Regions from separate parts of the Clostridium carnis genome, predicted to be linked through region 1. Evidence: riboswitches for the same ligand, from Rfam matches in the RefSeq annotation. Region 1 holds a riboswitch; the other holds the start of a gene.
The links. Region 1 has a riboswitch for FMN ahead of ribD (bifunctional diaminohydroxyphosphoribosylaminopyrimidine deaminase/5-amino-6-(5-phosphoribosylamino)uracil reductase RibD). Riboswitches for the same ligand answer to the same signal wherever they lie in the genome.

Region 1 (4,432 bases):
AATAAAACCAATATTATCAAAAGACACTAAAGTATTATGTTTATTAAACGGATTAGGCCATGAAGATACTGTTAAAAATTATGTGGCTGAAGATAATATTTTACTTGGAAACACTATGTGGACAGCTGGATTAACAGGTCCTGGTGAAGCAAAACTTTTTGGAAGTGGAGAAGTAGAACTTCAAAACGTATATGAAGGTGGAAAAGAAGCTGCGTTAGAAGTTGTAAAAGTACTAAGTGAAGCAGGATTAAATGCAAAATATAGTGAAAATGTAAAGTATTCTATATGGAGAAAAGCTTGCGTAAATGGAACATTAAATGGGACATGTACTGTTTTAGATTCAAATATTGCAAACTTTGGAGCAACTAAAGCAACGGATAAAATAATTCGTACAATTATTAACGAATTTGCAGATGTAGCAGAAAAAGAAGGCATTATTCTTGATCGTGAAGAAATTGTAAGTCATGTTAAAACTACTTTTGATCCAAACGGAGTAGGTAAGCATTATCCATCTATGCATCAAGATCTAATTAAAAATAATCGTTTAACAGAAATTGATTATATTAATGGAGCAGTATGTAAAAAAGGTGCAAGATATAATGTTTCAACACCTTACTGTCAATTCTTAACTTTATTAGTTCATGCAAAAGAAGAAATTTTAATAGCACAATAATAGCAAAGGAGATATTTAAATATGTCTGAAAATAAAAGACTTACCCCTAAGGATTTTTTAAACAAGGTTCTAGCAGGGACAGCTTTAGGAATTATAGTTGGACTTATTCCAAATGCTGTTTTAGCATCTATTTTAAAATTATTTGAACAAACAGATTTTGTAGTTTTATTAACTAGAACAGTTGTTATGTTTCAATTAACTACTCCATTATTAATAGGAGCACTTATTGCATTACAATTTGGATTAAATCCAATGAAAATGGCTGTTGTTGCAGGAGCTGCATTTGTAGGTTCAGGTGTTACTATGTTTAATCCACAAATGCAAAATATGGCAAATAAAGTTATGGGTGCATATGTAAGTGCAGGAACTGGTGATATAATAAATACTATGCTTACTGCATCATTAGCAGTAATTTTAATATTATTAGTGGGAGAGAAATTCGGTTCAGTAGGTATAATCCTAACACCTATTCTTATAGGAGCTGGATCAGGCTTAATAGGCTTACTTATTCTTCCTTATGTTAAGAGTTTTACAGGTCTTATTGGAAATGGAATTAATTCATTTACAAATTTACAACCTGTAGTAATGAGTATTTTAATAGCTTGTTCATTTGCTGTATTAATTATTTCGCCAATATCAACAGTAGCTATTGGTATGGCAATTCAATTAAATGGTATATCAGCAGGTGCGGCAGCAATGGGAGTTGCAGCAACAACAATAGTATTAGTTGTTCACTCTTGGAAAGTTAATAAACCAGGACTTACAATGGCTGTTGGTTTAGGTGCAATGAAAATGATGATGCCAAACTTATTCCGTTATCCAATTATTTTAGTACCTATTTTATTTACTTCAGCTATTTCAGCAATACCAGTTGCAATATTTAATGTTATGGGAATACCTTCATCAGCTGGATTTGGATTAGTTGGATTAGTTGGACCGTTAGCATCAATTAATGCAGGATTAAATGTAGCGCTAGCAGTAATAATATGGTTTGTTATTCCTACAGTAGTAGCAATAATATCATTAGTATTATTTGAAAAAGTGCTTAAATTATATAAAAAAGAAGAAGCTTTTGCTTATCTTGGATAAAATAATGAAAATATCAAAGTCAAAATTAATTGGCTTTGATATTTTTTTTAAACATATTTAATATTTAATTTTAGTTATTAGAGTTATAAATAAAACTAAAAAATAGGATTAGAAAAAACTATAAAAAACAATGAATGTATTAATAAGTATTGACAGAAAAATGAAAAGTAGATAAAATTAAGGTATACAATTTAATAAATCTTCAGGGCAGGGTGTAATTCCCTACCGGCGGTAAAGCCCGCGAGCCTTATTGGCATGATTCGGTTAGATTCCGAAGCCGACAGTATAGTCTGGATGGAAGAAGGTAAATATAAAGTATAGCAATTTTTGTATAACTATATATTTTTTTGTGTATTATAGCTCTGAAATATTTGATATTTCAGAGTTTTTTATATATGAAAATATATGTTTGTTTATTGTTGTATATTTAATGCCCTGAGTATTTTTACTTAGGGTTTTATTTTTTATAAAAGCCTAGGATTTTATTAAATGATTATTAATATTTAAGGGGTATAAATATGGATAAGGGATATATGAAAATGGCTTTGGAATTAGCTAAAAAAGGAAGAGGACGAGTAAATCCTAATCCAATGGTAGGTGCTATTATTGTAAAAAATGAAAAAGTAATTGGGGTAGGTTATCATGAAGAGTATGGTAAAGCTCATGCAGAAGTAAATGCAATAAACAATGCAGTTTATGATGTAAAGGGAGCTACACTTTATGTTACGTTAGAGCCTTGTTCTCATTATGGAAAAACACCACCATGTGTAGAAAAAATTATAGAAAATAAAATTAAAAGGGTTGTAATAGGAATGGTTGATCCTAATCCTTTAGTTTCTGGGAATGGAGTTAAAAAGCTTAAACAGGCTGGAGTGGAAGTTGTTATAGGTGTTTTAGAAGATGAGTGTAAAAAACTTAATGAAGTATTTATTAAATATATAACTTATAAAAAGCCTTTTGTAATATTAAAAACAGCTATGTCGTTAGATGGCAAAATAGCTACATCCTTAGGAGAGTCAAAATGGATAACAGGAGAGGAATCTAGAGAAAAGGTTCATAGATTAAGAAATGAAGTTTTAGGAATTATGGTGGGCATAGATACAGTAATAAAAGATAATCCACAGTTAACTTGTAGGTTAAAAGAAGGTAAAAGTCCAACAAGAATAATTGTAGATAGTAAACTTAGGATTCCAATGGAGTCAAAGGTATTAGAGGATATAAGTAATGTAAAAACAATTATTGCAACAACTGAAAGTGCTGATAAAAATAAATTAGTTAAATTAGAAGCTTTAGGAGCTAAGGTGTTAACTATAAAATCAAAAAATAACAAAGTTGATTTAAATGATTTAATGATTAAATTAGGACATTTAAAAATAGATAGTATCCTTCTAGAAGGAGGAGCTAAATTAAATTTTTCAGCTTTAGAAAGTGGAATAGTAGATAAAGTACAATTTTATATTTCTCCTAAAATAATTGGTGGGACAGGTTCAAAAACTCCAGTAGGGGGAAATGGTATAGAGCTATTGAAAGATGCCTATAAAGTTAAGGATATAACATTAAGAACTATTGGAGAAGATATTTTAATTGAGGGATACATTTTAGGAGGTAAAAGTTAAATGTTTACTGGAATAGTTGAGGAAATAGGTATAATACAGGGAATAAAAAAAGGAGAAAAATCATCAAAACTATTAATAAAAGCAAATAAGGTTTTAGAAAAAACAGTTTTAGGTGACAGCATTTGTACCAATGGAGTATGCCTTACAGTAACTAATTTAAATGGGAAAATATTTGAAGCTGATGTAATGGCAGAAACGTTAAGAAGAAGTAATTTAGGAGAACTTACTATTGGAAGTAAAGTTAATTTAGAAAGGGCTCTTAGTTTAGAAAGTAGATTAGGTGGACATATAGTTAGTGGACATATAGATGGTATTGGTAAAATTATTTCCCTTGTAAAAGAAGATAACGCTGTTTGGGTTACTATTACAGCAAAGTATAGTATTTTAAAATATATAGTAGAAAAGGGTTCAATAACAATAGATGGAATAAGCTTAACAGTAGCACAGGTTGATGATAAAGATTTTAAGGTATCAATAGTTCCACATACTGCTAAAGAAACAACCTTACTTATTAAAGGTGTAGGAGAAACTGTTAATTTAGAGTGTGATTTAATAGGCAAATATGTAGAAAAGCTTTTAATGTTTAATGAGAATAAAAATAAAAGTTCTATAAGTGAAGACTTTCTTAGAAATAATGGATTTATTTAATGGAATAAAGGGAGGAATATAAAATGAATTTTAATAGTATTGAGGAAGCAATAGAGGATATTAAAAAAGGAAAAATAGTTATAGTAATTGATGATCCAGATAGAGAAAATGAAGGAGATTTGTTAATGGCAGCAGAAAAGGTAACGCCAGAGGCAATAAACTTTATGGCTAAGTATGGTAGAGGATTAATATGTATGCCAATGGAGGAAGAAAGACTTAAAACTTTAAATATTAATCCCATGGTAGAAAATAATACTGATAATCATGAAACAGCTTTTACAGTTTCTGTAGATCATATTGATACAACTACTGGTATTTCAGCTTTTGAAAGAGCATTAACAATAGAAAAATTATTAGAAGCTTCAAATGGAGATGACTTTAGAAGACCAGGACATGTATTCCCTTT
Region 2 (4,432 bases), 1.5 Mb from region 1:
GATGAAAAATTTAATAGAATAAAAGTTCAAAGTGGTTCTCACTGTCATGTTTTTAATAATACCTTTGATTTAGTTAATTGGGTTACATCTACTGGGGCATTAGCTGGATTTGATACAATGCTTGACTTATCTAATGATGAGGTAAAAAACACCTTTTCTACGTTACTTAATAAATATAATTTAAATCAAGTTACACATAAATATGTTTGGGGGGTTTTTAGAAATGATAAATAATCTTTTTCCTATTTTAAAAATGTCAACTAATAAAAATGTACTTCATAATTTTTATTCTATTCATAAAAAGTTAAAAGCTAATAAAAGATATCGTATATCTAATGTAATTAAGTGTGCCTTAAATGTTATTAAAAATGATAGAATTGTAATTCATAATAATAATTTTATAATTAACTCATTTCTTCCACCACTAAACTCTAATGCCTATAAAACTATTGCAATGGCAGTCCCCGGAAATAACGAAGACTTTTTCGATAATCATATAAGTGGTAAAAGACTAGCACCTATTTCAACTTATATTGCTGTTACTGGAAAATGTATGTACAATTGTTGGCATTGTAGCGCTAAAAGATTTGTTAGCAACTCAACCTTCTGTGAAGATATGTCTACCTCTCAATTATTAAAAGTAATTTCTGATCTTCAAAATCTTGGTGTTGGAATTATTGGTTTTACTGGTGGTGAACCACTTCTTAGGAATGATTTAGAAGAAATTATAGCTTCTATTGATAATAGAAGTATCTCTTATGTATTTTCTAATGGCTTTAGTCTGGATATAAATAAAGCTAAATCCTTAAAAAAAGCTGGATTATTTGGAGTTGGAATTAGTATAGATAGCTTAGATCCTAAAATCCATGATGAAAAACGTGGCTATAAAGGTGCCTTTGATATAGCCATAAGTGCAATAAAATCCTCTAAAGAAGCTGGCCTTTATACAATGGGGCAAGTTGTTTGTAATAGAGAATTACTTTCTTCCGGTGAAATATTTAAACTTTCTATATATCTCAAAAATTTAGGTGTAGATGAACTTAGAATCCTTGAACCAATTCCATGCGGATCTTTATTAGAAAATAAATCTGCTATACTTACTAAAGAAGAAAAAGATACCCTAAAAAACCTTCATATAATTTTTAATAAAGATAAAACTTATCCTAAAACTTCTGTTTTCCCATATGTTGAATCAGAAGATCAGTTTGGATGTGGTGCAGGGGTACAGCACGCATATATAGATAATAAAGGAAACTTTCTTCCTTGTGATTTTGTAAATGAACCTTTTGGTAATATTCTAGAAGAAAATATAAAAGTCATTTGGAGTAAAATGCATACAAAAGTAGGTTATCCTAAATGTTATTGTTACGCTAAAAAATGTGATAAATGTGACATGAATAAAAAACCAGCCTACTATAGACTTCTAGCTGGTGAAAAGTAAGTTTTTATAAGATATTAAATTAAAAAATTTATATTATATTTGCTATATATACTTAATAAATATTTGTTTAAATTAAAAAGTGTTATATTTATAAGATTTTGTATCACTTATAACCATAACACTTTTATAATTTCTAATTTAATTTCAATTATACTTATATTGTTCCTAATTTTTCTTTCTTTTTAGTTCCAAAGTTTGAATCTACTTTAAATATTGCAACTGAAATCTTCTTATATAAAACATAGGTTACTCCACATACTAAAATTCCCTTTATTCCATTGAAAGGTAGTAACCCTACTGTTACATATTGAATTAACTCGCTTTTTGCCATTTGCATTCCATAAGCTGGTAATAGGAAATATACATTCGCAATTATTCCTATTATCTCTAAAGTTAAAATCCCTACCGCCATACCTATTATTGCAGTTTTTTTGCTTTTATTTCTATGATAAATCCATGCTGCTGGTGCTACTAATGAAATTCCTACTATAAAGTTTGCAATTTCTCCAACAAATGCTGTTCCTGTTCCTTTTACAATTAGAATTAAAAGATTTTTTATAAGTTCTATTACTATTCCTGATAATGGTCCAAAAGCAAATGCTCCCATAAGAGCTGGAACATCACTTAAGTCAATTTTTAACCATGGAAATATTGGTATTACAGGAAAGTCTACATACATTAATAATACTGCAATTGCTCCAAGTAATGCAATTTTGATGAACTTGTTTAGATTTTTATTTTCCATTTTTCTCTTCCTCCCAAAAGTCTATCTTCTGGGGCAATTAGTTAGATTGTTTATTCTGTGAAAATTAAAGAAACCCTGATGTATTAATAACATCAGGGCAAAAATTCACAAGAACTAGATATGCTTACTACATAAAACAATAATAAACAATTCTAACCTCTTACCTTCTTTCATCCAGACTATACTGTCGGCCTCGGAGTTTCACCGAATCATGCTACAAGTAGCTCGCGGGCTATACCGCCGGTGGGGAATCACGCCCCGCCCTGAAGATAATTTTAATTTATATTATACTTATATTATATTCGTATTTTCAAATTTGTTCAAGTTTTTTATTATATTTCTTTTAAATCCTTCATAGATAATGAAATTCTTTTTCTCTTTGTATCTACTTCCATTATCCTAACCTTTATTACATCTCCTACCTTAACAATATCTAACGGATGTTTTACAAATCTATCTGCCATTTGACTTTTATGAACTAAACCATCTTGATGTACTCCAATATCAACAAACGCACCAAAATCTGAAACATTTCTAACTGTTCCCATTAAAACCATTCCTGATGTTAAATCCTTTAAGTCTATTACTCCAGTTTTTAATATCGGTTTTGGCATTTCTTCTCTTGGATCTCTTCCTGGTTTTTGAAGTTCTTTTATAATATCTTTTAAAGTAGGTTCCCCAACTTCTAATTCATTAACAAGATTATTTATTCCTTTTTCTTTTACTCTATCTTCTATATCATCTAATTTTCTATTTTTTAAATCATTTTTTGTATAACCTAAAACTTCTATTAATTTTGAAGCAACTTTATAACTTTCCGGATGAACTGATGTATTATCTAACGGCTCTTTACTTTCCATTACTCTTAAAAATCCTGCACATTGTTCATATGCTTTTTGTCCTAACCTCTTAACTTTTAAAAGTTCTTTTCTACTTTTAAATTCTCCAACTTCATCTCTATATAATACTATATTATTTGCTATTGTAGAATTAATGCCAGCTATATGAGTAAGTAATGATGGGGTTGCTGTATTTAAATCTACTCCAACCTTATTAACTGAATCCTCTACAACACCTGCAAGTGATTCTTCTAATCTCTTTTGTGTAACATCATGCTGATATTGCCCTACTCCAATAGCTTTAGGATCAATTTTAACAAGTTCTGCCATAGGATCTTGAAGTCTTCTTCCTATTGAAATAGCACCTCTTATAGTTACATCTAAATCTGGATATTCTTTAGTTGCAAGTTCTGATGCTGAATAAACCGATGCCCCTGCTTCTGAAACAATTACATATGCAAGGTCTTTACCTGTTTCATTTCTAACTTCAGTAATTATTTCTGATATTACTTCTTCTGATTCTCTTGATGCCGTTCCATTCCCTAAAGAAATTACATCTACATTATGTTTGTTAATTAATTCTTTTAATATTTTTTTAGTTCCTTCAATATCATTTCTAGGTACAGTTGGAAAAACAGTTGCCTTTTCTAAAAATTTACCTGTACTATCTAAAACAGCTATTTTACATCCAGTTCTAAATCCAGGATCATATCCCATAACAACTTTTCCTTTAATAGGAGCTTGCATAAGTAATGCTTTTAAATTTTCTTTAAATATTTTAATAGCTCCTTCTTCTCCAATATCAGTAAGTTCACTTCTTACTTCTCTTTCAATGGATGGATATATTAATCTTTTTAGTGCATCCTTAATTGCTTCTTTTAAATACTTATCAGTAACTTCATTTTCCTTTAACAATTCTCTTTCTAAGTAATTTAGTATCTTTTCTTCATTTATAGCAATTTTTACAGAAAGTATTTTTTCTTTTTCTCCTCTATTTATAGCAAGAATTCTATGTGGAGGTATCTTTCCTACTTCTTCACTATATTCATAGTACATTTCATATGGAGTTGTATCTTCACTACTTCCTTTAGATTCAATTTTTCCTTCTCTTAATACTAATTCTCTTATCCATTTTCTATACTTAGCTTCATCTGAAATTATTTCTGCAACTATATCAAGTGCGCCACTTATTGCTTCATCAGAAGTGTTAACACCTTTCTCTTCATTTATATAGTTGCCTCCCTCTTCTTTAATATTACCTGTAAACTTACCTAATAATATTATCTCTGCAAGTGGCTTTAATCCTTTTTCTAATGCAATAGTTGCTCTAGTTCTTTTCTTTTGTTTATATGGTCTATATATATCTTCAACTTCTGTTAAAGTAACTGCTTTTTCTAATGCTTTTTG

Region 2: it holds a riboswitch for FMN, as region 1 does, so the genes downstream of both, ACYQ1T_RS09020 (ECF transporter S component) here and ribD (bifunctional diaminohydroxyphosphoribosylaminopyrimidine deaminase/5-amino-6-(5-phosphoribosylamino)uracil reductase RibD) in region 1, are expected to answer to the same signal.

Annotation. Positions count from the first base shown of each region.
Region 1 covers NZ_BAAHYS010000001.1:400,876-405,307, reverse strand. The annotation lists gene ACYQ1T_RS02050 (2-dehydropantoate 2-reductase) at 1-673, shown strand, start outside; gene ACYQ1T_RS02045 (PTS sugar transporter subunit IIC) at 695-1,762, shown strand; FMN riboswitch at 1,957-2,072, shown strand; gene ribD (bifunctional diaminohydroxyphosphoribosylaminopyrimidine deaminase/5-amino-6-(5-phosphoribosylamino)uracil reductase RibD) at 2,281-3,378, shown strand; gene ACYQ1T_RS02035 (riboflavin synthase) at 3,379-4,026, shown strand; gene ACYQ1T_RS02030 (bifunctional 3,4-dihydroxy-2-butanone-4-phosphate synthase/GTP cyclohydrolase II) at 4,050-4,432, shown strand, end outside.
Region 2 covers NZ_BAAHYS010000001.1:1,875,494-1,879,925, reverse strand. The annotation lists gene ACYQ1T_RS09030 (class I SAM-dependent methyltransferase) at 1-234, shown strand, start outside; gene ACYQ1T_RS09025 (radical SAM protein) at 224-1,441, shown strand; gene ACYQ1T_RS09020 (ECF transporter S component) at 1,596-2,186, opposite strand; FMN riboswitch at 2,345-2,461, opposite strand; gene ACYQ1T_RS09015 (Tex family protein) at 2,519-4,432, opposite strand, start outside.